Regions from separate parts of the Paenibacillus sp. NPDC057886 genome, predicted to be linked through region 1. Evidence: predicted binding sites of a transcription regulator. Region 1 holds the regulator's gene; each other region holds the start of a gene.
What was found. Region 1 encodes CtsR, which represses protease genes until heat stress. Its sites were predicted from a motif close to ATGGTCAATAAAGGTCAAACA; they were not measured.
Positions count from the first base shown of each region.

Region 2: a site for CtsR is predicted at 2,708-2,728, ahead of clpP (ATP-dependent Clp endopeptidase proteolytic subunit ClpP). Genes of this name have one in related genera too.
Region 3: a site for CtsR is predicted at 6,329-6,349, ahead of clpP (ATP-dependent Clp endopeptidase proteolytic subunit ClpP). Genes of this name have one in related genera too.

Region 1 is NZ_JBHVMZ010000018.1:114-10,680, forward strand. Features, by position in the region: gene ACFVQB_RS33310 (GNAT family N-acetyltransferase) at 175-1,350, shown strand; gene ACFVQB_RS33315 (CtsR family transcriptional regulator) at 1,823-2,284, shown strand; gene mcsA (protein-arginine kinase activator protein McsA) at 2,315-2,839, shown strand; gene mcsB (protein-arginine kinase McsB) at 2,868-3,938, shown strand; gene clpC (ATP-dependent protease ATP-binding subunit ClpC) at 4,126-6,588, shown strand; gene radA (DNA repair protein RadA) at 6,882-8,249, shown strand; gene disA (DNA integrity scanning diadenylate cyclase DisA) at 8,263-9,339, shown strand; gene pssA (CDP-diacylglycerol--serine O-phosphatidyltransferase) at 9,383-10,114, shown strand; gene ACFVQB_RS33350 (nucleoside triphosphate pyrophosphohydrolase family protein) at 10,268-10,567, opposite strand, start outside.
Region 2 is NZ_JBHVMZ010000013.1:110,437-121,003, reverse strand. Features, by position in the region: gene ACFVQB_RS31350 (SIMPL domain-containing protein) at 1-276, shown strand, start outside; gene ACFVQB_RS31345 (stalk domain-containing protein) at 643-1,740, shown strand; gene clpP (ATP-dependent Clp endopeptidase proteolytic subunit ClpP) at 2,020-2,616, opposite strand; tRNA gene ACFVQB_RS31335 (tRNA-Arg) at 2,796-2,870, opposite strand; gene ACFVQB_RS31330 (sugar-binding transcriptional regulator) at 3,354-4,379, shown strand; gene gap (type I glyceraldehyde-3-phosphate dehydrogenase) at 4,487-5,494, shown strand; gene ACFVQB_RS31320 (phosphoglycerate kinase) at 5,644-6,825, shown strand; gene tpiA (triose-phosphate isomerase) at 6,859-7,611, shown strand; gene gpmI (2,3-bisphosphoglycerate-independent phosphoglycerate mutase) at 7,611-9,155, shown strand; gene eno (phosphopyruvate hydratase) at 9,396-10,567, shown strand, end outside.
Region 3 is NZ_JBHVMZ010000008.1:42,556-53,122, forward strand. Features, by position in the region: gene lon (endopeptidase La) at 1-1,051, opposite strand, end outside; gene lonB (ATP-dependent protease LonB) at 1,138-2,892, opposite strand; gene ispG (flavodoxin-dependent (E)-4-hydroxy-3-methylbut-2-enyl-diphosphate synthase) at 3,062-4,159, opposite strand; gene clpX (ATP-dependent protease ATP-binding subunit ClpX) at 4,283-5,536, opposite strand; gene clpP (ATP-dependent Clp endopeptidase proteolytic subunit ClpP) at 5,549-6,139, opposite strand; gene tig (trigger factor) at 6,517-7,857, opposite strand; gene ACFVQB_RS24955 (hypothetical protein) at 7,993-8,835, opposite strand; tRNA gene ACFVQB_RS24960 (tRNA-Arg) at 9,161-9,234, shown strand; gene ACFVQB_RS24965 (CynX/NimT family MFS transporter) at 9,523-10,567, shown strand, end outside.

The DNA.
Region 1 (10,567 bases):
ATAGGTATAACAATTAAAATACACGATAAAAAGTTAATCCCTGAGAGATGCCCGCGCATCTCTTGTTTGACTTTGTCCCGCTCCTCTGACACACTCATAAATGGATACATACATCACGTATCAGGCCATGATTTTGAAAGATATCATAACTTAGAGAACGGGGTGCAGGACGACATGGAAATTCAGAAATTAACCGTAGATGATTTTGAACCAGCTATGGCACTCTCCGAGTATGCTTTTCAAGTGATAATGAGTGAAGAACAAACGGAGAAGCGACGGAGTCAATTTGATTCACAGGATATATGGGGTGTATTTGAGGAGGGACAATTGGGTGCCAAACTTCATATTATTCCTTTTCAAACCTATATTCATGGGAGATCTTTCGAGATGGGCGGTATTGCGGGAGTAGCCACATGGCCAGAATATAGACGCAAAGGCTGGGTAGCTGGTCTGTTGAAGCATGCGTTGGAGGAAATGAACCGTAATAAACAAAGTATATCGTTTTTGCATCCGTTTTCTTTTGCATTTTATCGGAAATATGGATGGGAGACGTATGTTGAGTTCAAACGCTATAAAGTGCCTACAGCTCATCTGCCTGCGAAAAAGGCAACGCCTGGAACGATTCGGCGCGGTGATCCGGGCCTCAGCATATTCAAGGAAGTATACGGTGCCTACGCTGAGCGCTATAACGGAACCTTGATCCGGGATGATGCGAGATGGGAGAATGCAGTTCTCACTAATGGAGCCAGCCAGAAGGCTGTATATTATGATGAAGCCGGTAAAGCACAAGGCTATGTTTTATATGAGGTTAAGGAAAGAAAGTTTACCATTAAAGAGATCATTTATCTGAATGAAGAGGCAAGACAAGGTTTGTGGACCTTTATTGCCAACCATGATTCCATGATTGAGGAAGTCACTTTACAGGCACCAGCTAGTGATATGCTTGCATTTCAATTGGACAATCCGCGGATTCAGCAGGAAATTGTACCTTTCTTTATGGCACGTATTGTGAGTGTAGAACAATTTATTTCACAGTATCCTTTTGCTAGCCAAGACTCACCAGTACAGATTAATCTCCAGGTAGAGGATGCCCATGCACCATGGAATGAAGGGGTATGGCAGTTGAATGTGGCGATGAATGGTACAGCTTCGATATGGAAAACATCTGAGCCGGCAGCTAAAGATCAGACTGTTAAAGTAGACATTCAGGCGCTCACCGCAATGCTGATGGGGTATCGTAGGCCCGCAGAGATGGCTCAAATAGGTAGAATTGAATGTCCGAATGGAGCGATTAAGGCTTTGGAGCAAGCGATTCCTGAACGGGAAACGTATTTACTTGATTTTTTCTGAACCTCATAGAGTAACGAGTATTCTAGGATCAATTTCATAGACTTAACTTGTATAGCATTACGATGCTAGTGTGAAACAAATGGACTTCTCCAGCTATTTTGGAGAGGTTTTTTTGTGTCAGCCGAATATTTCGTGTAAAATCGTAAAAAATGAATAGTGCTCCCTCTTGGCAAAACCACAAAATATGCTATAATGTATATAAAGTCAAAGAAAGTCAAAGTCAACTAAAGGTTAAATACTTACGTAGCTTTCTTTCTGCAATCCGGTGGTGGGAGCCATTTTGAAGGTAGGACACATCAGCGGATAAAAGCAATATTAAAGGACCTTCGAGCGTCCTTCGCTCTCCTGCTAAAGACCGTTGAAGATCAGTTTCGCTGTTTCCTTGATTGGTTAAATGGGTTGAGAAGGTGTACTCTGTAGGGGCGTGTGGGTCCTTATTGACTTAACGTTTCAGACAGTGGAGGATGAGTGGATGCGTAATATCTCTGATATTATCGAACAATATCTGAAGAGTATTTTGCATGAAAGTCCCGAAGGATTGGTCGAAATTCAACGTAATGATCTGGCTGATCAATTTTCATGTGTGCCTTCCCAGATCAATTATGTCATCAGCACCCGATTTACACTCGAAAAAGGTTACCTTGTAGAGAGTAAACGTGGCGGCGGCGGTTATGTTCGCATACAGCGGATTGAATTGCCGGCTCACTCGGCTCTGCATAACCATTTGCACCATAGTATTGGAGATGAGATCGGGCAGACAGCTGCCGAAGGTCTGATCTACCAACTGGAAGAAGCACGTTTCTTAAGCAAAAGGGAAGCCGGGTTGATGCGGGCAGCTGTATCGAGAGAGATTATATTGGTCAAACTTCCTTACCGGGATCAAATTCGTGCCAGAATGTTAAAGGCGATGTTAATATCTTTGCTCGGTAAATGAAAACTATCGGGATCAAGGGGGTACATCATTGTGCTGTGCCAAGAATGCAACAAACGTCCGGCAACACTCCATTTCACAAAGATCGTGAACGGAGAGAAGACGGAATTCCATATTTGTGAGTCATGTGCTCGTGAAAAAGGGGAAATGATTCCCGGAACATCCAACGGATTTTCCATTCATAACTTACTGTCCGGGTTGCTTGATTTTGAACCCTCAGGCAAGAATGGCAGTGCGGGAGCAACACCTGCGCAATCCCTTCGTTGTGAAGAATGCGGCATGACCTATTCGCAGTTTAGCAAAATCGGCCGCTTTGGCTGTAGTTCTTGTTATAAATATTTTGACAGTCGTTTGGACCCGCTATTCAAACGGGTTCATGGTAGCACTTCTCACGTGGGTAAAGTGCCTGCACGAGCTGGTGGGCGCATCAAGGTCAAAAGACAGATTGCTGATCTGAAACGGGATCTTCAGGAGAGCATAACGCAAGAGGAGTTTGAAGAAGCCGCTCAAATTCGTGATCAGATCAGGGAACTTGAAAAAGAAATAGCTCAGGAGTAAAGTTTGTGATGAGTAGGAGGGATGCGTAATGCCTAATCTGCGTTTTACAGAGAAGGCGCTCAGCGACTGGATGCGTAGTGATGCGGCTGATTCCGAAATCGTCATTAGCAGCCGGGTCCGGATCGCACGCAACCTGCAGCATTATCCGTTTCCGATGCTGGCTTCCAATGAGCAATCGGAAGAAGTGCTGAATAAGCTGAGCGAAGTACTTCAATACGATGACGTTCATGCCTTTGGAGATTTTCATACCTTGGATCTGATTGATATCGATGACCTTGACAAACGGGTGCTGGTGGAGAAGCATTTGATCAGTCCCAGTCTTGCGAACGAATCCAGAAATGGTGCTGTTATTCTCAGTGAGGATGAATCTGTCAGTATTATGATTAATGAAGAGGATCATCTTCGTATCCAGTGCCTCTATCCGGGGTTCCAGGTGAAAGAAGCCTGGGAGAAAGCTTCCGCCATAGATGATGCTTTTGAAGCGCATGTGGATTATGCTTTTGATGACCGCAGAGGATATTTAACCAGCTGTCCTACGAATGTAGGTACAGGTGTAAGAGCATCTGTCATGATGCATCTACCCGCTCTGGTGATGACACAGCAAATCGGCCGCATTCTAACCGCAGTCTCCCAAGTTGGACTGACTGTACGGGGAATTTACGGTGAAGGCAGTGAGGCGATGGGTAACCTGTTCCAGATCTCGAACCAGATCACACTGGGGCAGACGGAGCAAGAAGTCATCGATAACCTGCATAGTGTTGTGTTACAGATGATTGGGCATGAGCGTACCGCCAGAGAACGGTTAATTACCGACTCTAGACTGCGGATTACCGACAGGGTTATGCGTTCTTACGGCATTCTGTCCCATGCAGCTATCGTCGATTCGAAGGAAGCTGCACAGCGTCTGTCTGATGTTCGACTTGGTGTAGATCTCGGCTTGTTGGACGGCTTGTCCATAACCGTGATGAACGAGTTGAATGTGATGACGCAGCCAGGCTTCTTGCAGAAAACATTTGGAGAAGACATGCGGACAGATGAGCGTGACATATATCGGGCTCAGTTGATCCGTGATACGATCAGTGCAGCCAATCAATCCTAGGTTGTTCAAGAGTTGTTTATAAAGGTTTCACGCCGCATCTGCGGCTTTTATATAATAGAGCATTTCTATAAATGAATGCTGAATGATTTTATTCGCAGCATGGCTGCAAACAAAGATGATATGAAGAATACGGTGGGATCCTTTCAACAGCCCCCGTTTTATCCAAAACCATGGAGGTGCAGGAGATATGATGTTTGGAAGATTTACGGAACGGGCCCAAAAGGTGCTCGCATTGGCGCAGGAAGAAGCTGTCCGTCTTGGTCATAATAACATCGGTACAGAGCACATTTTGCTCGGCCTCATTCGTGAAGGCGAAGGCATCGCAGCCAAAGCGCTGATCGGCCTGGGACTCGGATTGGAAAAAATTCAAGATGAAGTAGAGACGCTAATTGGCCGTGGCCAAGAGCAACCTACGAACATTGCATATACGCCTCGTGCGAAAAAAGTGATTGAATTGTCTATGGATGAAGCTCGCAAATTGGGCCATACCTATGTAGGCACAGAGCATATCCTGCTTGGATTGATTCGTGAAGGCGAAGGGGTTGCGGCACGTGTGCTGAACAACCTGGGTATTAGTTTGAACAAGGCACGTCAACAAGTGCTGCAACTGCTTGGCAGCAGTGAAGCTGTATCCAGTCATAATGGTACGCCTTCCAATGTCAGCACACCAACACTGGACAGTCTGGCACGTGATCTTACGGCGTATGCCAAGGAGAACAACCTGGACCCCGTGATTGGACGTAGTAAAGAAATTGAACGTGTTATTCAGGTGCTGAGCCGTCGTACCAAGAACAACCCAGTACTGATCGGTGAGCCAGGTGTAGGTAAAACAGCCATCGCTGAAGGACTTGCGCAAAAAATCATCGCCAACGAAATTCCGGAGACTTTGCGTGACAAACGTGTCATGACATTGGATATGGGTTCTGTTGTTGCAGGTACAAAATATCGCGGTGAATTCGAAGATCGTCTGAAAAAAATTATGGATGAAATTCGTCAAGCGGGTAACATTGTCCTGTTCATCGACGAATTGCACACCTTGATTGGTGCAGGCGGAGCGGAAGGTGCAATTGATGCTTCGAACATTTTGAAACCGGCTTTGGCCCGTGGAGAATTGCAGTGCATCGGTGCTACAACGTTGGATGAATATCGCAAATATATCGAGAAGGATGCTGCGCTAGAGCGTCGTTTCCAACCGATTACGGTGGATCAGCCTTCTCCAGAAGAAGCAATTCAGATTTTACACGGCTTGCGTGACCGTTACGAAGCGCATCACCGGGTGAAAATTACGGATGAAGCGATTGTGCAGGCGGTTAAACTGTCTGACCGGTACATTACAGACCGTTTCCTGCCGGACAAAGCGATTGACCTGATTGATGAGGCGGGTTCCAAAGTAAGACTGAACTCTTACACGATCCCACCTAACCTCAAACAACTGGAGAGCCGTCTCGAGGATATCCGGAAGGAAAAAGACGCAGCGGTTCAAAGCCAGGAGTTCGAGAAAGCAGCAGCTCTACGTGACACGGAACAAAAAATCCGTGAAGAGCTGGATGTAACGAAGAACCAATGGAAAGAAAAACAAGGCCGCACCGATTCCGAGGTAACTCCTGAGGATATCGCACAAGTAGTAGCCAGCTGGACTGGTATTCCGGTGAATCAGCTGAAAGAAGAAGAGACACAACGCTTGATGAATCTGGAATCAATTCTGCATGAACGTGTCATCGGTCAGGATGAGGCTGTGAAGTCCGTCAGTCGTGCAGTTCGTCGTGCTCGTGCCGGATTGAAAGATCCGAAACGTCCGATGGGTTCATTTATCTTCCTGGGTCCTACAGGGGTAGGTAAAACCGAGCTGGCTCGTGCTCTTGCAGAAGCCATGTTCGGAGATGAAAATGCAGTCATCCGGATTGATATGTCCGAGTATGGCGAAAAGCATTCCACTTCAAGACTCGTCGGAGCGCCTCCGGGATATGTGGGCTATGAAGAAGGTGGACAGCTGACAGAGAAAGTTCGCCGCAAACCTTACTCCGTCGTCCTGCTCGATGAAATCGAGAAAGCACATCCGGAAGTATTCAACATCTTGCTGCAAGTGCTTGAGGATGGTCGTCTGACTGACTCCAAAGGTCGCGTCGTGGACTTCCGGAATACGTTGATCATTTTGACATCCAATGTTGGTGCAGAAGCGATCAAACGTAACTCTACACTGGGCTTTACGGCAGTAGTGGATGCAGGTGCGGATTACGATAACATGAAGGGTAAAGTGATGGATGAGCTGAAGAAAAGCTTCCGTCCTGAGTTCCTTAACCGGATTGATGAAATTATCGTGTTCCACTCTCTCGAAGAGAAACACATCGCTGAAATTGTTACGCTGATGAGCGAAGAGCTTCGCAAACGGCTGCGTGAGTATGAGGTCGACTTCGAGCTCACCGACAATGCCAAGGCATTCCTGGCCAAAGCAGGCTTCGATCCAGCCTATGGTGCTCGTCCGCTTCGTCGGGCGATCCAGAAGCATATCGAAGACAAATTGTCTGAAGAGTTGCTCACGGGGAACGTGACTAAAGGTGATTCGTTGCTCATTGACGAAGAGAACGGAGCATTGTCTGTAACGAAAAAAGACGTTGTTGTTCCTTCCACTGAGGAAATCGAAACCAAATAAGTGACAACACTTCATGTGTGCTACTGAGTCTGATGTATAAAACAAAAATCCTTCCTGGCTTTTGTCGGGAAGGATTTTTGTGTTTTTTTTGTGCCAGTTAGAGTCCAATGCTGTTTGTTTATCAGAAAACAAACTTTGAACTGGCTACGAACATGTGTAAAGTTTGCGATAATCCTTTACGAAAAATCTCAAACAATGGTAAACTTTTATTAACCCTGCACGTCAGGGAGTTCAGGCAAAATTCGTCGAAAAATGCAAAATGCTGTTATAAAATAAATCCTAGGAGTGCTGAAGTGGCCAAAGTTAAAACCAAGTTTCAGTGTACGGAATGCGGCTATGAAGCCCCCAAATGGTACGGCAAATGCCCGGGTTGTCAGTCTTGGAATTCAATGGTGGAAGAAACCGAAACGGTGGTCAAAACACAAGGGAGAAATTCCCCTCTCTTTGAGAGTAAAGATAAGCCACTTCCCATCATAGATATAGATAGCGGTCAGGAACCGCGTGTACAGACTGGAATTGAAGAGCTGAACCGGGTTTTGGGCGGCGGAATTGTTCCAGGATCTCTCGTTCTGGTGGGCGGAGACCCCGGAATAGGAAAATCAACGTTGATGTTGCAAACATCTCATGCATTGACACATTCAGGTTTGCGCGTGTTATATGTCTCAGGTGAGGAATCAGTTAAGCAAACGAAATTGCGGGCTGACCGTCTGGGTGCGCTGTCTCCTGAGTTATATGTACTATGTGAGACCAATATGGAGCGGGTCGAGGAAGCGGTGGAGCAGATCCAGCCGCATTTTCTAGTCATCGACTCCATTCAGACCGTATATCTGCCAGAAGTCACCAGTGCACCCGGCAGTGTAGCTCAGGTAAGGGAATGTACGTCACGGTTCATGCGGATCGCCAAAGGCCGAGGCATTGCAACCGTGCTTGTGGGGCATGTTACGAAAGAAGGCGCCATTGCCGGTCCACGTATGTTGGAACATATGGTGGACTGTGTTCTTTATTTTGAAGGAGAGCGGCATCATACGTATCGCCTTTTACGTGCGGTCAAGAACCGTTTTGGTTCGACCAATGAGATCGGCATTTTTGAAATGGGCGAAGATGGACTTCGTGAAGTAGGCAACCCTTCTGAGCTCTTTTTGTCAGAACGTCCACTGGGTGTGGCTGGTTCTACCGTAGTTGCCAGCATGGAGGGCACACGTCCTCTGCTTGTGGAATTGCAGGCATTGATTTCAACCACACATTTTCCTTCTCCGCGGCGTATGGCAACAGGGGTAGATCTCCATCGATTAAACTTGATTATTGCGGTACTGGAGAAACGGATGGGCATGTTCTTGCAAACACAGGATGCTTATCTGAACGTAGCTGGTGGTGTGAGATTAGATGAGCCGGCAGTAGATTTGGCGGTTGCTGTAAGTATCGCATCCAGCTTGAGAGATGTACCAACCAAGCCAGATGACGTCATCTTTGGGGAAATCGGTTTGACGGGTGAGGTTCGGGCCGTTTCAAGGGCTGAACAACGTGTAAAAGAAGCCCAAAAATTGGGCTTCAAGCGTGTCATTTTACCAGAAAAAAGCTTAAAGGGCTGGAAACATCCTCGCGGGATACAACTGATCGGTGTGAATACCGTGGCAGATGCACTAGCGGTTGCTTTAGATTAGGGGGCATAACAAGATGAAAGATTCGAGCCAACTGGATAATATGAACGAATTGTTAAGGCTGATCGCACCAGGTACACCTTTCCGCGAAGGTCTGGAGAACGTGCTGCGCGCCAAGACGGGTGCACTGCTGGTTGTAGGATACAGCCCTGAAGTAATGGAAGTGGTGGATGGAGGATTCTCAATTAACTGTGATTTCTCCCCGAACTATCTGTATGAACTCGCCAAGATGGACGGTGCCATTATCCTTAGCGAGGATTTAAAACGTATTCTATACGCCAACACTCAGCTCATTCCTGACTCATCCATCTCATCATCTGAGACGGGAATCCGTCACCGGACGGCTGAGCGTGTCGCTAAACAAACTGGTAAATTAGTCGTATCTATATCGCAGCGCCGGAATATTATCACCTTATATCAAGGAACACTACGGTATTCCCTCAAAGAAATCGGGGTTATTTTGACCAAGGCGAATCAAGCGATTCAAACCTTGGAGAAATACAAAGCTGTATTGACACAGTCCCTTACGAATCTGAGTGCCTCCGAGTTCGAGGAACTGGTGACGATTCCTGAGGTGGTCAATGTCATTCAGCGTACGGAAATGGTTATGCGTATCAAAACGGAAATTAAACGTTACATTCATGAACTCGGCAACGAGGGACGGCTGATCTCCATGCAGATGGAGGAGCTCGTCGGTACAACAGAAGAGGAAGCCTGGTTGCTGTATAAGGACTATGCCCGTGATGACAGTGATGACAAAATCCGTGAGATTATCGTTGGTCTGAAAAGATTGTCGGACGATGAATTGCTGGATGCACATCATATTGTACGTCTGCTGGGATACCCTTCGTCAGCGGCTACGTCCGAAGATTCGGTTGCACCTCGCGGATATCGGGTATTAAATAAGATACCCCGCCTGCCGAATGTCATTATCCATAACCTGGTGGATCAATTCGAACAATTGCCTCATGTCATTATGGCTACAATTGAAGAGTTGGACGAAGTGGATGGGATTGGAGAAGTGCGCGCCCGAACCATTAAGGAAGGTCTCAAGCGTTTGCAGGAGCAGATGTTTATTGACAGACAAATGTAAGGGTTTGCCTATAACGGCTTGAAAATAATGAGGTGAAACAACGATGTTAACCAGATTCATTCCGAATCTCTTTACCTTGGGTAATCTGTTTCTTGGAATGATGGCAATCCTGCTTGCAATTGATGGGAATTATAGTTTGGCTGCCATTTTGGTCATTATTGCGATGTTACTGGATGGCCTGGATGGCCGTGTGGCACGTGCACTTAATGCCCAGAGTGAGTTTGGTAAAGAGCTGGATTCTTTGTCTGACATGGTTTCATTCGGTGCAGCTCCGGCCCTGATTATATTCATGGTCTCGTTTCAGGATGCGACTCCGGTTCTCGCCTGGATCGCAACCGCAAGCTTTCCAATTTGTGGGGCCATCCGGCTTGCCCGGTTTAACGTACGCCCCGGTATCCCCGGATACTTTACAGGCTTGCCGATTCCAGCAGCCGGAGGGGTACTGGCTACACTGTCCCTGTTTAACAAGGATATCGGTCCCGTGAGTATGATGATTGCCACGTTGCTGTTATCGTATCTGATGGTAAGTTCGTTGAAATATCCCAACTTCAAAAAGGTTGGTCTGCCGCGTAAAGCGATCTGGATTGCACCTTGGGTTATCGTCTTCGCGGTAGTGGTAGCCGTCATGTTTCCAGAACAATTATCCAAATTGATCTTTATTCCACTTGTGTTATACGCTCTATATGGGATGAAGCATAATATGCGGACGGCAGCCTCACGTAACCGAGCCAAAAAGCGTAAAGAAGAGAAGTCTTCCCGTCCTTCGGATCGCTAGGCAATCCAGTATTGTGTAAATCGGTTGGTCCGTGTTCCTTGTTTCTAACCAATACAAAAAAGCACGTACGCTCCTGAACAGGAGAATACGTGCTTCTTTTTGTTTTTCAAATCTATACGGTATCTTAACCATTTACAACGAAATACGTATTGTTTACGACAAATTGAACATCCCTAACGTCGAACATTTCTGTGACTCGTGATTTACGACCTCTTCCATGTTGATGTCCAGCAGATTGCAGAGAGCCGACATATAAAACAGGTTCCGCCCCAGTTCAGAGCTGATCACCTCTTTACAATTCTCGCACAATTCACCTTCCACATGCGTTTCCAGCAGCCCTTTGGATTGAGCAATATCGCTCTCCGGGGCATATTTCTGCTTGGTGGCGTGCAGCTCAATGCAGCCGCATTCGGTAATGGCCTTGGACACGGCACGGTTGACAGAGGCTCCGGC
Region 2 (10,567 bases), on a different contig from region 1:
CGTTTTACGGTAGAAAAACCGGAGAACTTTGAAGCTCAAGTCATTGAGAAAGCTGTTGCCAATGCCGATGTAAAAGCTGGAGCTATTGCAAAAGCGGTTAAACGCCAACTGGGGGCTGTTCTTTCCGTGAGCCAAGGTGACGCTAACGTACCTGTGTTCTATGCAAGTGAGTCACTGATGTCCAAATCAGTAGCTGATTCTGCTGGTAGCACAGAAATTGAAACAGGACAGGTTAAAGTAAGCACAACGCTGAATATTACTTATGAAATGAAATAAGTGAAGTAAATAAAGGCTGGATGTCCGTTAAAGATATGCTTGAGTGGGCAAAAGGCAATAATGACAAAGACGTAGTCCGATGGACAGCGTCTTTTTTGTTATAAAGGCGGAATTTGATGAAGTTTGAAAGGAAGAGATGAAATATGACGGAATAAATTGCTGGTTATTGGTATCTTTATTGTCTATTTGTTCGTAACAAAACCTTCATTATAGGCATCTGGATCGAACAACATTGTAACTGGAGCTGTAAACCTTTCCGGAATTGGGTTAATTATAATAAAGAGGTGAGCGTATGAGGCATACGATCAAAATCAGGATACATACGCAATGACACTCAAATTTGAATTCGAGAGAGGAGTTATATATATGACATCATGGAAAAAATGGACAAGTGCACTACTGGCGGCAGGAATTATTGTGGGGAGCGGGGCTGTATGGCAGGATAGTTCTGTACAGGCAGCTTCAGTATCCACGAAAGTGACAACACCTACTGAGGTAACTCTGAAATCGGGAGGTAAAACGCTTACTCAAAAAGGACTCCTTCAAGGTGGCTCTACTTGGGTATCGCTTACCGCAGTGAAAGATGTTGCAGGTGGAAGCTTAAAATATGATGCAAAGGCTAAGGAGTACTCTTTAACTGCAGCTAATAATACGATGACAATCAGCCTGATCGATGGGTCACCGAGTGTTAGAATTAACAACTACTATCCACAGGTGGAAGCGAAGCTGATCAATGGACGATTGTATATTCCGTTTTCTGCAATGAGAGATTATTTGGGTGTTCAGGGCAACTGGGATGGCAAAGCCAAGACACTAACGCTGAGCAAAGTGAAGCAAAATAGCGTGACAGTCAAAGCGGCAACAGTAAAAGTCAGCATCAAGAACGCTGAAGTGGATATTCAATATCCTCAGGTGAGCGGACTGGCTAACGATAAAGCAGAAGCAGCTATCAACAAGGTGCTGAAAGATGAAGTCGATGCTTTTGTAGCAGATTTCAAAAAACAAACCAAGGAATTTGGCGACGCAGCAGCGAACCGTCCATATGCATTTGAGAGCTCTTATGTGGTGACGTACAACGAAAATGGTGTACTGGGGCTCATTACGCAAAGTTATCAGGACTATGCGGGCGCACATGGTATGACTTTCCGTACAGGTCACACCTTTGCTCTGGATTCCGGTAAGGAATTGAGTCTGGATGATGTGATTCAAAATAACAAAACCGTACGTGAGACAGTAAGCAAAAAAGTTGGAGATCAGCTTAAAGCTCGTGGTGGCTACCTTGAAGGCTATAAAGGCCTGAATAAAGATCAAGATTTCTATGTAACACCAACAGGTGTAGTTGTATTCTTCCAGTTGTATGAGTACACAGCTTATGCGGAAGGCTTCCCGGAATTCCCGTTCACGTATAAAGAGTTATTGCCTAAAGGCACAGCGCCATTTAGTGGCTTAACAGCAAACAAGTAAAGTATTAGAATTTCATTTCGTTGAAATGTTGGCTAATAGCGTGTGCTCAGTTCATTAGGTGCACGTTTAGTATTAGTATTGATTTTATTGCTAGCGTAACGCTATGGAAGTTAAGTGAATCCATTAAATATTTATTATGCACTCATATGTTATTTTCAAAAAAAGGACGCCCTCGTCATATTGACGAGAGCGTCCTTTTTTCATATGGCCAACTCAACTGGGCAATGCCATTTGAGTTGGCCATATGGTATATCCGTTTAATTGGCGATTCGCCTCGGCTTAGATGCCTTGGGAACCTACGTTTTCGATAACTTTATCGATGATACCGTAATCAGCAGCTTCAGCAGCACTCATAAAGTAGTCACGATCTGTATCTTTCTCGATACGCTCCAGCGGTTGGCCTGAGCGCTCAGCGATGATGCGGTTCAAGGTATCACGCATTTTCAGGATGCGACGGGCACGAATTTCGATGTCCGAAGCTTGACCTTGCGCACCACCAAGTGGTTGGTGAATCATAATTTCGCTGTTAGGCAATGCAAAACGTTTACCTTTGGCGCCTGCGTTCAACAGGAATGCACCCATGGAAGCCGCCATACCTACACAGATGGTAGATACATCCGGTTTGATGAATTGCATTGTATCGTAAATCGCCATACCGGCTGTAATGGATCCGCCTGGGCTATTGATGTATAAGTGAATGTCTTTCTCCGGATCTTCCGCAGCTAGGAACAACATCTGTGCCATGATGGCATTCGCCACAACGTCATTTACATCACTGCCAAGGAAGATGATACGATCCTTCAGCAATCTGGAATAGATGTCATAGGCGCGCTCACCGCGGTTGCTCTGTTCAACGACCATTGGAATATAACTCACGTGAAAAACCTCCTCGGAAATGTAAATGTTAAATTGGTGTTTATATATAAACTGTTACCGTATTACCCACATCATAAACAATTTCAAACAAAAAGTCAAAGAAAGTCAAACTAAGTTTGAAAAAAAAGAAACCTATTCGGTTTCATTGGTTAAAAGGGTTATGAGCTACTAATTAAGAATGGCGCGCCCGCCAAGAATCGAACTTGGATCTCAGGCTTCGGAGGCCTACGTCATATCCATTGGACCACGGGCGCACATTGATTATTGCTGCGAACATAATTGCTTAAAAGCAGTTTTGAAATAGAAGTTTCAAATATGTGACAGCAATAATGATTATAGCTCATGAGTAATTGAATTGCAAGCAGATGTTCGCCGTTTTGGTTTGGATTACCCTGAAGTTGATCATGATGAAGATAAGTGGATAAAGAACGCAAATAGGTAAATGCTAAAAGAGGTTTTGGACATGCCATATGAAAAACAATAGCGAGCAATATGTAGATGAAAATTCCACTTTGCTTCTATATATGGTATGGAACAGGTTGTTCTAGATCACGGGAGTTTGACATTGTGAAAATAGGCGCGTACAAACGCCTGAAACGTGTCGAATTAACGCTTCGAAACACTTGCATGTCGCGTCAGTTTTAGGTAGAATAGACGTGGGACTTAAAAAGTTAACCCGGGACGTTTTAGGGCCATGAAAGAGAGCTTGGAACGAGAAGCTTGCGGGAGTGGAAAGCATGCGAACGATTTTAGAAGTGCAAAAGCAGCTTCTGCCTGATCTCATGGATGTCTTGAAGAAGAGGTATACGATTCTGCGCCAGATCATGTTATCGGATGTGATCGGACGAAGAACGTTAGCAAATTCCATGCAGATGACCGAGCGGGTTCTGAGGGCTGAGACCGATTTGTTAAAGGCTCAGGGACTTATTGAAATTGACAGTGCAGGAATGAAGATCAGTGAGGCAGGGCATGAATTGCTGCAGCAGTTGGAACCCGTCGCCAAAGAGTTGTTTGGATTATCCGAACTGGAAGAACGCATCAAGCAAGCCTACGGTCTGCAAAAGGTAGTTGTGGTTCCTGGTGATTCGGACATTTCTCCATTTGCCAAACGGGAACTGGGCAGAGCCGGAGCGAAGGCTCTGGGTAATATTATGAGTGATAACGATGTTGTCGCCGTTACTGGGGGTTCAACAACGGCTGAAGTCGCAGAGCAACTGACTCCGCCAACATCGCTGAAAGGTGTCTGGTTTGTACCGGCACGCGGTGGGCTGGGAGAAAGCCTCGAAATCCAGGCCAATACGATTGCATCCACGATGGCAAAACGGGTAGGAGCCCAATACAAACTCCTGCATGTACCGGATTTGCTTAGTGATCATGCCTACGAATCACTAATCCAGGACCCGAGTGTTCAGGAGATTCTGCAGCTGATCCGAAAATCGCGGATCGTCATTCATGGAATCGGTGATGCCGTAGAGATGGCACGGCGTCGCAAACTTGCGACAGAGATCATAGATGAACTTCAGGAGCAAGGGGCCGTATCTGAATCCTTCGGTTATTACTTTAATGATCAGGGTGAGGTGGTACATACCATGCTTACGCTGGGCATGCGACTCCAGGATATTGAACGAACCGATGTCGTAATTGGGATTGCAGGTGGCAAAAGCAAGGCTGCTGCCATACATTCTGTCCTGCGATTTGGTCAGGAAGATATTCTGATTATTGATGAGGCTGCTGCTGAAGTCATCGTCGCTGAAATGGAATAAGGGTTTTATTTTGCACCACAACTATTGTTGTCTTGACGGACTTCACCGTCTGTCTTGAATATATAAGCTTCATAAAAAATCAATCAAAACTTGGGAGGAACTTACTCATGATTAAAGTAGGTATTAACGGTTTTGGACGTATTGGTCGTTTGGCATTCCGCCGTATTCAAAATGTAGAGGGCATTGAAGTTGTAGCAATCAACGACTTGACTGATGCTAAAATGCTAGCTCATTTGCTCAAATATGATACAACTCAAGGTCGCTTCGATGGCGATGTTGAAGTACACGATGGCTTCTTCAAAGTGAACGGCAAAGAAGTTAAAGTTTTGGCTAACCGTAACCCAGAAGAACTTCCTTGGGGCGACCTGGGCGTAGATATCGTTCTGGAATGTACTGGTTTCTTCACAACTAAAGAAGCAGCTGAGAAACACTTGAAAGGTGGAGCTAAGAAAGTTGTTATCTCCGCACCAGCTACTGGCGACATGAAAACCATCGTTTACAACGTAAACCATGAAATCCTCGACGGGACTGAAACTGTAATCTCCGGCGCATCTTGCACAACAAACTGCCTGGCACCTATGGCAAAAACATTGCAAGACAAATTCGGAATCGTTCAAGGTTTGATGACTACAATTCACGCTTACACTGGCGACCAAAACACATTGGATGCTCCACACCCTAAAGGTGATTTCCGTCGTGCTCGCGCAGCAGCTGAAAACATCATCCCTAACACAACTGGTGCTGCTAAAGCAATCGGTTTGGTTATTCCAGAACTGCAAGGTAAACTCGACGGTGCAGCTCAACGTGTACCAGTAGCTACTGGTTCCCTGACTGAGCTCGTAACTGTATTGGGTAAAAAAGTTACTGCTGAAGAAGTTAACGCAGTAATGAAAGAAGCTTCCGATCCACAAACTTTCGGATACACAGAAGACGAAATCGTATCTTCCGATATCAAAGGTATCACTTTCGGTTCCCTGTTTGATGCAACTCAAACTAAAGTTCTGACTGTTGGCGACCAACAATTGGTTAAAACTGTAGCTTGGTATGACAATGAAATGTCCTACACTGCTCAACTGGTTCGCACTTTGGAGCACTTTGCAAAAATGATTAAGTAATATCTGCAATAACATAGAGCGGAAACAGATGCTATTGTTTCCGCTCTTTATATATCAACATTTTGCAAATTTCTCAAAAACACCAGGATTGACAAGGGATTTCAGCTCTTGATCTGTCCACCAAATACATGGGTGCGGAGGAAATACAGATGAACAAAAAAAGTGTACGCGATATCGAATTGACAGGAAAACGGGCTTTTGTCCGTGTAGATTTTAATGTGCCGCTCGAAGATGGTAAAATTACTGATGACAAACGTATTCGTGCCACGCTTCCTACGATCAACTACTTGATCGAAAAAGGCGCTAAAGTTATTTTGGCAAGCCACATGGGTCGTCCAAAAGGCGAAGTAGTTGAATCCATGCGTTTGACTCCAGCTGCTGAGCGTTTGTCCGAATTGCTCGGTAAAAAAGTCGTCAAAGCGGATGATTCCGTTGGCGAAACAGTAAAAGCTCAAATCGCTGAACTGAACAATGGCGACGTATTGTTGCTTGAGAACGTTCGTTTCCACGCAGGCGAAGAGAAAAACGATCCGGAACTAGCAAAACAATTTGCTGAACTGGCTGACGTATTCGTTAACGATGCATTCGGCGCAGCTCACAGAGCACACGCTTCGACAGAAGGTATCGCTCACCTGTTGCCAGCAGTATCCGGTCTGTTGATGGAGAAAGAACTTGAAGTGTTGGGCAAAGCAATCTCCAACCCTGAGCGTCCTTTCACAGCAATCATCGGTGGTTCCAAAGTTAAAGACAAAATCGATGTGATCGACAACCTGTTGAACATTGCAGACAACGTAATCATCGGTGGCGGCCTGACTTACACGTTCTTCAAAGCACAAGGACATGAAATCGGACAATCCCTGTTGGATGATTCCAAACTGGACGTTGCTCTTGGTTTCATTGAAAAAGCGAAAAAATTGGGCAAAAACTTCTACCTGCCGGTAGATATCGTTGTATCTGACGATTTCAGTGCAAGTGCAAACACACAAATCGTTGGCATCGACGGCATCCCTGCAGACTGGGAAGGCGTGGACATCGGACCGAAAACGCGTGCAATCTATGCTGAAGTGATCAAAAACTCCAAGCTGGTTGTATGGAACGGACCAATGGGCGTATTCGAAATTGAACCTTTCTCTAACGGTACACGTGAGGTTGCTGAAGCTTGTGCAGAGACAGAAGCATACACCATCATTGGTGGTGGTGACTCCGCAGCAGCAGCAGAGAAGTTCAAATTGGCTGACAAAATGGACCACATCTCTACAGGTGGCGGTGCATCGCTCGAGTTCATGGAAGGCAAAGTGCTTCCTGGCGTAGTTGCATTGAACGACAAGTAAGCTTTAAGCTATAGCATGAAGGAGTTGAAAACCATGAGAACACCGATTATCGCAGGTAACTGGAAAATGTTCAAAACGGTTTCCGAATCCAATGACTTCATTCAGGAAGTTAAAGGAAAAGCGGAAGTTGAAGGCGTAGAGACCGTTATTTGCGCACCGTTTACGAATCTGCCATCCCTGGTAGAAGCCGTTAAAGGCACAAATATCAAAATTGGTGCACAAAATCTTCATTTTGAAGACAACGGTGCATTCACAGGTGAAATCAGCGGCGTTATGCTGAAAGACCTGGGTGTAGATTATGTCATTATTGGTCACTCGGAGCGCCGTCAATATTTTGCGGAAACCGATGAGACTGTTAATAAAAAGACGCATGCAGCATTCCGTCATGGATTGACTCCAATCGTTTGTGTAGGCGAGAAGCTCGAAGAGCGTGAAGCTGATCAAACGAAAGACGTGTGCAAAGTGCAAACGGAAGCTGCTTTTGCAGGTCTGTCCGCAGATCAGGCAGCACAAGTGGTTATCGCTTACGAGCCAATCTGGGCGATTGGTACAGGCAAATCCTCCACTTCCCAAGACGCGAATGAAGTTATTGCTTACATTCGTACGCTGGTGAAGGATCTGTACGACCAGAAGGTAGCAGATGCAGTTCGTATTCAATACGGCGGCAGTGTTAAACCTGAGAACGTAACAGAATACCTCGGACAAAGCGACATCGACGGCGCGCTTGTTGGCGGTGCCAGCTTGCAGCCGGCTTCGTTCATCGCGCTTGTTGAGGGGGCGAAGTAATGACAGCTCCAAAACCTGTAGCACTGATCATCATGGACGGCTTTGGTCTTCGTAACACGGTGGAAGGCAACGCGGTAGCGCAAGCCAAGAAACCGAACTATGACCGTTTTATGAGCCAATTCCCACATACAACACTCACTGCTTGCGGTGAGGCTGTTGGTTTGCCAGAAGGGCAAATGGGGAACTCCGAGGTAGGTCACCTGAACATTGGTGCCGGCCGGATCGTATACCAGGATTTGACTCGAATCTCCAAATCGATTCGTGACGGTGAGTTCTATGACAATGAAACACTCGTCAAAGCCGTTCGTGAGGCGAAACAAAGCGGTAAAAAGCTTCATTTGTATGGTTTGTTGTCCGATGGCGGCGTACATAGTCACATCGACCACTTGTTCGCTATGCTGGATCTCGCCAAAAAAGAAGAAATGAATGACGTATACATTCATGCCTTCATGGATGGCCGTGATGTTATGCCGGATAGCGGTAAAGAGTTCATGCAGAAGCTGATTGCCAAAATCGAGGAAGTCGGTGTAGGACAAATCGCAACGGTTCAAGGTCGCTACTATGCGATGGACCGTGACAAACGTTGGGAACGTGTTGAGAAATCATATCGTGCCATCGTTTATGGTGATGGACCCAAATACACTGATCCACTTAAAGCGGTTGAAGAATCGTATGAAAAATCCGTATTTGACGAATTCGTTGAACCAACGGTTATCGTTAAAGCGGATGGCCAGCCGGTAGGTTTGGTGGAGAGCGGCGATTCCGTCATTTTCCTTAACTTCCGTCCTGACCGTGCAATCCAACTGTCGCAAGTATTCACGAACCAGGATTTCCGTGGTTTCGACCGTGGTCCGAAGTTCCCTGTGGGCTTGCATTTCGTGTGCCTGACCTTGTTCAGCGAGACCGTTGAGGGTTATGTGGCTTACTCGCCTAAAAACCTCGACAACACGCTGGGTGAAGTTCTGGTACAGAACAACAAGAAACAGTTGCGTATTGCAGAAACTGAGAAATACCCGCACGTAACCTTCTTCTTCAGCGGCGGCCGTGATGTTGAGCTTCCGGGCGAAACACGCGTGCTGATCAACTCACCTAAAGTAGCAACGTACGACTTGCAACCGGAGATGAGCGCGTATGAAGTAGCTGACGCATGTGTTCGCGAGATTGAAGCAGACAAACATGATGCCATCATTCTGAACTTCGCTAACCCTGATATGGTTGGACACTCCGGCATGCTGGAGCCGACTATTAAGGCAGTAGAAGTAACAGACGAATGCATGGGTCGCGTTGTGGATGCAGTTCTCGCTAAAGGCGGCGTTGTGCTGATTACTGCGGATCATGGTAACGCGGATATGGTGTTCGATGAGCAAGGACGTCCGTTCACGGCTCACACAACGAACCCGGTTCCATTCATCGTTACAGATGCTAATGTTACCCTGCGTGAAGGCGGAATCCTCGCGGATATCGCTCCAACGATTCTTGACTTGATGCAATTGCCTAAACCGGCTGAAATGACAGGTACATCTGTCATTGCTACCCGTAAATAATATAATTTTAATAGGTTATTGAATAAGGCCTAAGTTGAACCTTAACGAAGCGGGCAGAACCGATCTGTAGAAGCGAAGCGTTCGCCTTTATCACATGATTTCAACTTATAAAAATAAGTTCAAAGAAATCAGGGGATAACAGCGATCGGAAGACGGTACTGCATGCGGAGTGGCCTGGTGAAACTCAACTATTCTGAACGTATTAAAATAAAATTCCAAATTAAAAGGAGATTATCACTCATGACTATTATTTCTGACGTGTACGCTCGCGAAGTCCTCGACTCCCGCGGTAACCCTACAGTTGAAGTTGAAGTATACCTGGAGTCCGGCGCAATCGGACGCGCTATCGTTCCATCCGGTGCATCTACTGGTGCCCACGAAGCTGTTGAGCTTCGTGATGGCGACAAATCCCGTTACCTGGGTAAAGGTGTTCTGCAAGCTGTTAAAAACGTAAACGAAACAATCGCTCCAGAAGTAATCGGTATGGATGCATTGGATCAACTGGGTATCGACAAATTGATGATTACTTTGGATGGTACGCCAAACAAAGGTAAACTGGGTGCTAACGCAATCCTGGCTGTATCCATGGCTGTAGCTCGCGCAGCTGCTGACGCTCTGGACCTGCCATTGTACGTTTACCTGGGCGGATTCAACGCTAAAGCACTGCCAGTACCAATGATGAACATCATCAACGGTGGTGAGCATGCTGACAACAACATCGACGTTCAAGAGTTCATGGTTCTTCCAGTTGGAGCACCAAGCTTCAAAGAAGCTCTTCGCGTAGGCGCAGAAATCTTCCACAACCTGAAATCCGTACTGAGCTCCAAAGGCCTGAACACAGCTGTAGGTGACGAAGGCGGCTTCGCACCGAACCTTGGTTCGAACGAAGAAGCAATCACTACAATTATCGAAGCGATTGAAAAAGCAGGTTACAAACCAGGCGTTGACGTATTCCTGGGTATGGACGTAGCTTCCACCGAGTTCTACAAAGATGGTAAGTACACACTTGCTGGCGAAGGTAAATCTTACACTTCCGCTGAGTATGTTGACCTTCTGGCTTCATGGGTTGAGAAATACCCAATCATCACAATTGAAGACGGTATGTCCGAAGACGACTGGGATGGTTGGAAATTGCTCACAGAAAAATTGGGAGACAAAGTACAACTCGTTGGTGATGACCTGTTCGTAACGAACACAGAGCGCCTGGGTAGAGGTATCGAAGAAGGTATCGGTAACTCCATTTTGATTAAAGTTAACCAAATCGGTACATTGACTGAAACATTCGATGCAATCGAAATGGCTAAACGTGCAGGATACACAGCTGTAATCTCCCACCGTTCCGGTGAGTCCGAAGACAGCACAATCGCTGACATCGCTGTTGCAACAAATGCGGGTCAAATCAAAACGGGTGC
Region 3 (10,567 bases), on a different contig from region 1:
TCGGTCCTTTAAGCTTTTTCACCAGCTTCTGAACAGCCAGATATTCAAGCACACGTTCTTTTGGTTTTTCCAAACCGTAGTGGTCTGCATTTAGCACATCTTCAGCCTTTTGAATATCCAGATCGTCCGCTGTCAGCTGCGTCCAAGGCAGTCCCAGCAGCCAATCCACATAGTTGCGGATAACACCGCCTTCGGCAGAACTTGATGGCATTTTCTCCAGGCGATCAATTTCTTTCTCAACCTTTTCCTTCACCTTGTCCGGCAAGCCAAGAGCCTCCATTTGATTTCGGAGTTCCTCAACCTCCCCGGCACGGCCTTCTTTCTCACCCAGCTCTTTCTGAATCGCCTTCATCTGCTCACGCAGATAGTATTCTTTCTGGGTTTTTTCCATCTGTTTCTTCACGCGCTGGCTGATTTTGCGTTCAAGCTCCAGTACTTCCCGCTCATTGTTCAGAATGTCCAGCAACTTCTCCAGCCGTTCACGAACGTCGATGGTCTCCAAAATCTCCTGTTTGTCCTTGATCTTCAAAGACAGGTGACTGGTGATGACATCGGCCAAGCGACCGGGTTCTTCAATATCAGACACAGCCGCAAGTGTCTCAGGTGTAACCTTTTTGGACAGATTAATATAATTTTCGAACTGGTTCAGAACTGTACGCATCAGCGCATCTGTTTCCGGATGACTGTTCTCCTCTTCAGGAAGCTCTTGTGCCAGTACCTCGTAATATTCCTCGTTATCCGTATATTCAATGATTTCAGCCCGTTCCAAGCCTTCCACAAGTACACGAATCGTCCCGTTTGGAAGCTTCAGCATCTGTCTGACCTTGGCAACCGTTCCGATTCTGAAAATGTCCTCTTGTGTTGGTTCTTCAATATTTACCTCGGCTTGGGAACATAGGAGAATCAAATGTTCTTCTACCATCGCTTTTTCTAAAGCCTTGACCGATTTCTCCCGGCCCACATCGAGATGCAGTACCATACTCGGGTAGACGAGAAGTCCTCTTAAAGGCAGTAAAGGAAAACGACGACCTTTCGCTTTGCTTGGTCCCATCGCTTTCGCACCTCCAATGGCTCTCAGGTTGTAGTCATTCATTATTCTATCAAATGTTCACATAAAAAACCAATGAAGGGAAGCGCTTAGCAGCTTCCCGAATCTGTAACCTGTCCTGGACGGGGCAAGTCAGCACGTAAATAGGATGCGGATGCCGGTGGGAAAATCTCCGGTGCAGGTGTCGCTGTATCCTCCGCAAGGTTGATTTGATTGGCTTGCTCCTCATTAGGCACCCAGTCAAATACTTCTCGGAATACGTCTTCAACGGTATCGACCGGGATAACACGTAAGCCATCCAGGTTTTCAAAGATGGACTGCCAGTTCTCTGCTGGAATAATGACCGTCTTTGCTCCCGCCTGGAATGCAGCCTCCACTTTGGCAAGTACACCGCCGATCGGTTTTACCCGGCCATGAATACTGATCTCTCCAGTCATCGCTGTCTCATGGTCAATCGGACGCCCCTGGATGGCTGATGTAATGGCTGTCGCCATGGCGATCCCGGCAGACGGGCCATCAATTGGCGTTCCACCTGGGAAGTTAACGTGTAAATCATAGTCGTTAGGACGAATGCCCATGGCCTTTAATACGGTTAACACATTTTCAACCGAGCCTTTAGCCATGCTTTTTCGCCGGAGTGTGCGCGAACCGCCTCCAATCTCTTCTTCATCCACAACTCCCGTGATGTTGATTTGTCCCTGATCTCGAAGAGCTGGAACAGCGGATACTTCAATCTCCAGAATGGTGCCCATATTCGGTCCATATACGGCCAAGCCATTCACAAAACCGATCTGCGGCCGCAAAGGCACCTTGCGATCTGGCCGGGGCTGAATCTGGCTGCTGCCAGCGACCCATTCCACATCCGACGCCTGCAGCGTTTCACGTTTTTCGGTCAAGGCCAGCCCAGCAGCGAGCTGAATGATATTGACCGCTTCACGGCCATTGGTTGCATACCGCTTGACCACATCCACTGCTTCTGGACATGGACTGAATCCGATTTTCTGAACGGCATCTTCCGCAATTTGCCCAATCTCTTCGGGCAGCAATGGACGGAAATAGACCTCCATGCACCGCGAGCGCAAGGCCGGAGGCAGTTCATGGGACGAACGAGTTGTCGCTCCGACAAGACGAAAATCGGCTGGCAGACCATTTTGAAAAATATCGTGGATATAAGCAGGAGTATGCGTGTCTTCCGAGTTATAGTACGCACTTTCCAAAAAGACCTTGCGGTCCTCCAATACTTTCAGCAGTTTATTCATCTGAATAGAATGCAGTTCACCGATCTCATCAATAAAAAGCATCCCCCCATGCGCTTTTGTAACGGCACCGGGTTTGGGCTGAGGAATGCCTGCTACGCCCATCGCTCCTGCTCCCTGATAGATCGGATCATGCACTGAACCAATCAAGGGGTCAGCAATACCCCGTTCATCAAAACGCGCCGTCGTGGCGTCGAGTTCCGTGAATTTGGCATCGGCCTTGAAGGGAGATGACGGATTCTTTTTGGCTTCTTCCAAAACCACCCTTGCAGCAGCTGTTTTCCCGACTCCTGGAGGTCCATAAATAATGACATGTTGTGGATTAGCACTGCATAGTGCGGCTTTAAGGGCGCGGAGTCCGTCTTTTTGCCCTACTATGTCATTAATGGTTGCCGGACGTGTCTTCTCTGCTAGGGGCTTGGTGAGTGAAATGGAGCGCAACTTCCGCAACTTCTCCAGTTCCTTGCGGGATTCACGCTCCACCGCACTGCGATTCGTTTTCTGGCCACGAAGCAAATTCCAGAAATACAAACCGATCACCACACCAAAAAATAATTGAATCATCATTATGACCATACCAAATTCCATGTCTCAACATCCTCCTGTTCTATCCCTATTCTCATATGAGATCATGCTAATACTTGGTAGTATAGCCTTTTCACCGAGACGTAAACGGGTGATCAGGAAATTGTGTGTTTGACAACAAAAAACAGCCCGTCATTGCTGACAGACTGTTGCAAAACGATATATAAATCAATCAGTGCGAGCGGCCAGGAATAACTCCTGTCGTTTCATAGGACTCCACGATTTTGTCGATCTCTTTTTTCAATTCCTCAACCATGATTTCTTCCGGCACTTTACGGATCATTTTACCATGACGGAATAACAAGCCTTCTCCGCGTGCACCGGCAATACCGATATCCGCTTCCTTCGCTTCACCCGGACCGTTAACGGCACAACCCAACACCGATACTTTGATCGGCACCTTGAGCTTGGAGATATACTCTTCCACTTCATTTGCAATGGAGAACAGATCGATATCCAAACGGCCACAGGTCGGGCAGGAAATCAACGTAGCTGCATTCGAAATCAATCCAAAGGTTTTGAGCAGGTCACGAGCAACCTTGATTTCTTCGACCGGGTCCGCACTAAGCGATATCCTCATCGTCGAACCAATGCCCATCGATAACAAGGCACCCATGCCGGCAGAACTTTTAATTGTACCGGAGAATAACGTACCCGCCTCGGTAATCCCCAGGTGCAAAGGATACTTAATGATTTGAGCTGCTTTGGTATAGGCTTCAATCGCCATCGGTACATCCGATGCTTTGAGAGACACGATAATATCGTGGAAATCCAATTCTTCCAAAATACCAATGTGATAAAGTGCACTTTCTACCATAGCATCAGCTGTTGGATAACCGTATTTTTCGAGCAAATGGTTTTCCAGAGAACCTGCGTTTACCCCGATCCGAATCGGAATACCTTTATCTTTACAAGCTTTGACGACTTCCTCTACTTTGGCACGTTTACCGATATTGCCGGGATTAATCCGTACTTTATCAATGCCGTTCTCAATCGCAAGGAGTGCCAGTTTATAATTAAAATGGATATCCGCTACAAGCGGAATATGAATCCGTTTTTTGATTTCCTTGATAGCTGCGGCAGCTTCTTCATTATTTACCGTTACACGCACCACTTGGCATCCGGCTTCTTCCAGTCGCAAAATCTCCGCAACTGTCGCTTCAACGTCTGCCGTTTTGGTTGTACACATACTCTGAATAATGACTTCGTTGCTGCCACCAATCGTTAAGTTTCCCACTTTTACGGGTCGTGTATCCTGTCTTAAAAACATGAGTGATTTCTCTCCCCACAACGTCAAAGCTCCACCCTGACAGAGACATGAATTCGCCTTCTGCCAGGAGTGGAGAACTGACAAGTCTATATTTCAGTGTTGAAACGGAATATTCACCTTTAGTTAGGCACTTTCTTCCTGCTTGTCGTCCTTGGATTGGCTCAGTTCAGGCACGACTCTCTTCTCAACGACCTCTTCGGTAATGACACAGTTCGTAACATCATCACGGGAAGGCACTTCGTACATGATCTCAAGCATAATGCCCTCGATAATTGCGCGCAGTCCACGTGCACCTGTGTTACGTTTGATGGCTTCTTTCGCAATCGCAAGCAATGCTCCTGGTTCGAACACCAGATTCACATTATCCAGCTCAAGCAGTTTTTGGTACTGTTTCGTAAGCGCATTTTTGGGCTCGGAAAGAATCCGTACCAGTGTGTCCTCGTCCAGTGGCTCCAAAGTGGAGATGACTGGCAAACGGCCTACAAACTCCGGAATCAGACCAAATTTCAGCAAATCTTCCGGCAATACCATACCCAGATATTCACCTGGTTTAAGATCTTTTTGTTCCGCAACGGTGTTAAAGCCGATGACTTTTTTACCGATCCGGCGTTTGATCATTTGCTCGAGACCATCGAAGGCACCGCCGCAAATGAACAAGATGTTGGTGGTATCAATCTGGATGAATTCCTGATGAGGGTGCTTACGACCACCTTGTGGTGGTACAGAAGCTACAGTTCCTTCCAGAATTTTCAGGAGCGCCTGTTGAACACCTTCACCCGATACATCACGTGTAATGGATGGGTTCTCGGATTTACGCGCTACTTTATCAATTTCATCGATATAAATAATGCCGCGCTCTGCTTTTTCCACATCATAATCAGCAGCTTGAATCAGCTTGAGCAGAATGTTCTCTACATCCTCGCCGACATAACCTGCTTCCGTCAATGAAGTTGCATCAGCAATAGCAAAAGGAACATTAAGGATTTTAGCCATCGTTTGCGCAAGCAACGTTTTACCAGAACCCGTAGGTCCTAACAGCAAAATGTTACTTTTTTGCAATTCAACGTCCTCAATCTTGCTTTGTGTGTTGATCCGTTTGTAGTGGTTATAAACCGCTACAGACAAAGACTTCTTCGCCTGATCCTGTCCAATGACGTACTGGTCAAGAATGTCGCGGATTTCTTTCGGTTTTGGAATATCTTTGAGGTCCAGTTCTTCGTCATGACCGAGCTCTTCCTCTACGATTTCAGTGCACAGTTCGATACATTCATCACAAATGTAAACGCCTGGTCCAGCGACCAGCTTGCGCACCTGTTCCTGAGATTTACCGCAAAAAGAGCATTTCAATTGCCCTTTCTCATCGTTAAATTTAAACATGAAACCACCCCTTTAGGAATTGATCGGTCTGCTGAGCACCTGGTCAATAATGCCGTACGTTTTGGCTTCTTCAGCACTCATGAAAAAGTCACGGTCTGTGTCCCGCTCGATTTTCTCAAGGGGTTGACCTGTACGATCGACGTATATTTGATTCAGTTTCTGACGTGTTTTAATAATCCATTCTGCGTGAATTTTGATATCCGCAGCCTGTCCTTGAACGCCGCCAAGCGGCTGATGAATCATCACTTCGCTGTTAGTCAGCGCATATCGTTTGCCAGGAGCACCGGCTGTCAGCAATAACGAGCCCATGCTTGCTGCCATACCTACGCAAATGGTCGATACATCCGGCTTGATATATTGCATCGTATCGTATATACCCATCCCTGCGGTGACAGAACCACCAGGTGAATTAATGTACAAGCTGATATCCTTCTCAGGATCGTCGGCTGCCAAAAACAAAAGCTGCGCTATGACAAGATTGGCTACATCGTCATCAATCGCACTGGTTAAAAAGATAATGCGATCCTTCAGCAAACGCGAATATATATCGTAAGACCGCTCGCCTCGATTGGTTTGTTCAACAACCATTGGCACCAGACTCATGAGACCAACCTCTTTTCTACATGTAATTAGACATAGGCTACCTGTAAAGCAAACCCAAATTCATTCTAACACGTTCCTGTGACAATGTCATTTTTCACAAGTGGTGTCAAGACGGAGTGAGTTTACTTTTTTGCCTGATCATATTTAACCATGTTTTCTATGTATGTGCAAATCGGAGCAATCCTATGCCGTTTCACCTTTTTTTATTTGCAGGAGAACCATAGGACGTTGAATATGCATAACCCATGCCGCAAAAAAATCCCATCCATATTATTACTGAATCCTCTATAAAATGGATGCCATAATTTAAAAATAAGGCACGCAATGATTCACGTGCCTTATCGTTTATTCAGCTGTTCATTACATAACAGCTTGTTTTATTTTTCGTCAGCTTCTGCAGCAACTTCTTCAGCTGGAGCTTCAACAGCTTCAACGACTTTGCTGTTCTCAACGAGAACATCGATCGTTTTACGCAGTTTCACTTCATCACGAAGGCTGTCCAGGGAACCATTACCCTCGAGAATGCCACGAATCTCTTCAGCAGGACGCTTGTAAGACTCAGCCATTTTTTCGAGTTCTTGGTTAACTTCTTCGTCAGACACTTCGATGTTTTCCGCTTTACCAACTGCTTCAAGAACCAAGTTGTTGCGAACACGTTTGGAAGCATCTTCCTGCATTTGTCCTCTCAGGTCAGCTTGTGTTTGACCGGAGAAGCTCAGGAACATTTCCAGGTTCATACCTTGGTTGCGCAGACGGTTGTCGAAATCACGCATCATGTTTTGTACTTCGCTGTCCACCATTGCAGAAGGAATGTCCACTTCAGCATTTTCAGCCACTTTTTCTACAACAGCATTTTCTTGAGCTGCTTTGGCTTCATCTGCTTTACGGGATTCCAATTGCGTTTTCAGGTCAGCTTTGTACTCTTCAAGCGTCTCGAATTCACTAACATCTTTAGCAAACTCGTCATCCAGTTCAGGAAGTTGTTTACGTTTGAGTTCATGTACTTTCACTTTGAATACCGCTTTTTTGCCAGCCAGTTCAGCTGCATGGTAGCTCTCTGGGAAAGTTACTTCAACGTCTTTGAAGTCGCCAGTGGAAAGACCCACAACCTGCTCTTCAAATCCTGGGATGAACGTGTTGGAACCAAGTTCCAGGGAATAACGCTCAGCTTGTCCGCCTTCGAACGGTACACCATCAACAGAACCGTCAAAGTCGATTACAGCAACATCGCCGTTTTGTGCAGAACCTTCGTCGATAACAACGAGTTCAGCGTGACGTTGTTGAAGACGCTCGAGCTCTTCAGTCACTTCTACATCCGTTACTTCATGTTTGGCTACAGCAACTTCAACGCCTTTGTAGTCACCCAGTGTAACTTCAGGTTTAACGGTTACTTTCGCTTTGAACTTGAATACTTGTCCTTTAGCGAATTGTTCCACATCTACATCAGGGCGATCAACCGGGAAGATATCCGTTTGGTCGATTGCTTCTGTGTAAGCTTCAGGAAGCAAAATGTCAATTGCTTCTTGATATAGGCTTTCTACACCGAAACGAGCTTCAAAGATCGAACGTGGAACTTTACCTTTACGGAATCCAGGTACGTTTGCTTGTTTAACTACTTTATTAAAAGCTTTGTCGAGTGCTGCAGTTACACGATCTGCACCCACTTCAACCTCAAGAACCCCAAGGTTCTTCTCTATCTTTTCCCAAGTTGCTTTCATTGTATACTTTCCCCTCCAAAATTCGCATGTTCACGTAGGCAATCACGTACAAAATAACCATTTTAGTATAAACAAGATTAGATTCTTTTTCAAGGGGAATCCCTTGATACGGTTTGAGGAAAACGTTTCCGGGTCCTATTGACCATCCAAACCAGCAGAAACAAACTGCTTCATTGATCGATATGCTTGCTCCAGACGAAAGCGCATCGCCCCTGTCACAGCATACATTGAGCGAGTATCTTCCTCGTCATGCGAACCGCCCAGACTGTCTGCAACGGTCATATGTAGAGCAGCTCCCCATATATCTGTCATGGAATCATTTTCTTCAAGCATGGACATGTAATCACGGGTTCCGTACACGGCCATGACATATTGAATCCACAGTTCTTGTGCAAAATAAAAGAGCGTAGGTTCATGAACCTCCGTCTGATCTGCCACTCTTTCAAGAATCTGAACAATCTGAATCGGGAAATCCTCAGGTCTAAGCGGAACGGTATCAATCTCCACTTCAACCGGCTCTTCCCCACGAGTAAACGCAATAATGCCTTGAACACCTCGGCGACGTAATGTCTGAAGCACACGGAACTGAAGCAAAGGATGCAGTGTCTTGTCTTTGAGCCAACCGGTAAGCGAATCATCAATTTCTGGCCGATCGAGATACGCAAGCTGCTCCAGCGCCAGCATCGTTTGTTCAGATAAAGGTTCTTCCATCACGGTACGAAGCAGTTTATCCGCATAGCCGTCATCCTGCTCAAGCTTGGAACGGGCATGTTGGCGTGCCATGTCCTCTTCACTGATTTCCTCTTCTTCACGCTCTTCACGAATCTCGGGTAAATCTTCCCCATAATGAGGGAATGCAGCTTCAAGCCATTCGAGCAAGGCTCGCCATTCGTCGTAATGTCGTTCTTCCTGCCCTTGGCATTGAAGCAAAAAGCGAAGCAGGTCCATCGCTTCACCATATCGTTCATTTTCTAGCATAACCGTCAATTGAATCTGGTAATAGTCCAGCGTCTTAGGAAACAGCACGATATTGTTACTGTGCTCGGTTTCCGGGGTCGTGGATTCCTTAATAGGAGCACCTCCTCTGTATCCTGAATCTCCAGTCGCAATCAACCATAAATAGATGTATATTAAACGAAAGTCGATCTATTTTTTGAGTTCTTCTGATATTCTAACATAACCTTAATCATAATGAAAAAAACGTTACCGCCGCCAAATATCATATACGGAAAATAGTTTAAAATAAAATGTTTGATATTCATCATTATTTATGATAAAATCAATTTTGCTTGAAAAATTTCATGTCTCAGTAGCTCAGCTGGATAGAGCAACGCCCTTCTAAGGCGTCGGTCGGGGGTTCGAATCCCTCCTGGGACGTATTAAAGAAAAGCTTCCTTCGGGAAGTTTTTTTGCGTTCTAGGGATGAGAACCCCAATGGTTCGTCGGAGCCTAAGCTTCGGGAGCACAACTTCGCAGTCTCGACTGCAAGGAGAGTATCCCTCCTGGGACGTATTAAAAAAAGCTTCCTTCGGGAAGCTTTTTCTGCGTTCTGGGGATGATTGGATACGTTCATTATCTGATGTTGACACGGGATGTTATGCTTGTTTGTGTATATGTATGTATCAATGTATACATATTAGACAAATAAACCATAGGAGATTTACCATGCCATCATCTTTACATCAAAACTCACCTGACCGCTCTACAGTCGATAATTCATCGTCAGCATCCATGAAACTTGGACTCTTGCTGGCAGGCATTATCGTTATCGCAGCGACAATGCGTTCACCTATTACGGCAACAGGTCCAATTGTGGAACTGATCCGTACAGATACAGGAATAAGTCATACAATGGCAGGCTTGCTTACCTCTCTTCCTTTGCTTGCCTTTGCGGCAATCTCTCCGTTCGCCCCACAACTGGCGCGAAGATTCGGACTGGAAACCGCTCTGTTAACTGCCATAATTCTCGTGACCATAGGTGTAGGCCTCCGGTTTATGCCCTCTGTTTCCGTTCTCTTCGCAGGAACAGCGATTCTCGGATGTGGCATTGCCCTGAGCAACGTATTGCTGCCTAGTCTGATCAAGCGGGATTTCCCATTGCGAGTGGGACTCGTTACCGGCCTCTATTCCGTGTCCATGAATATATGGGGCGCTATTGCCTCAGGAATCAGCGTTCCCGCGGCAGGCTTAACCTCCATGGGATGGCACGTTTCACTGGGCATGTGGGCTATACTGTCCATTCTGGCCCTGATTCTGTGGCTGCCTCACGTCCGTTCTGGACGTCGCGGCGAAGTTTACGTGGCTTCGAGAACGGAAGCGAAGTCGGTTCGTCTTATTACATCTTCCTTAGCCTGGCATGTCACATTGTTCATGGGACTGCAATCTTTAATTTTTTACACTACAATTACCTGGCTGCCCGAGGTTCTATCTGATCAGGGTTTTAGTTCCTCTTCAGCGGGCTGGATGTTATCCTTGATGCAAATGGTTAGTGTTCCGGTAACGTTCATCGTCCCCATTCTAGCTGGACGAATGAAAGATCAACGTGTGCTGACAGCAATCACAGGCTCATGTCTGATTCTGGGATACGCATTCCTTTTAAGTGGTATTTCCTCTCTCGTAACCGTCGGTGTTGCTTTGGCTGGCGTTGGAGCTGGGGCTTCGTTCGGACTTGTAACCATGTTTTTTGTACTGCGTACGTCCGATGCAAGAC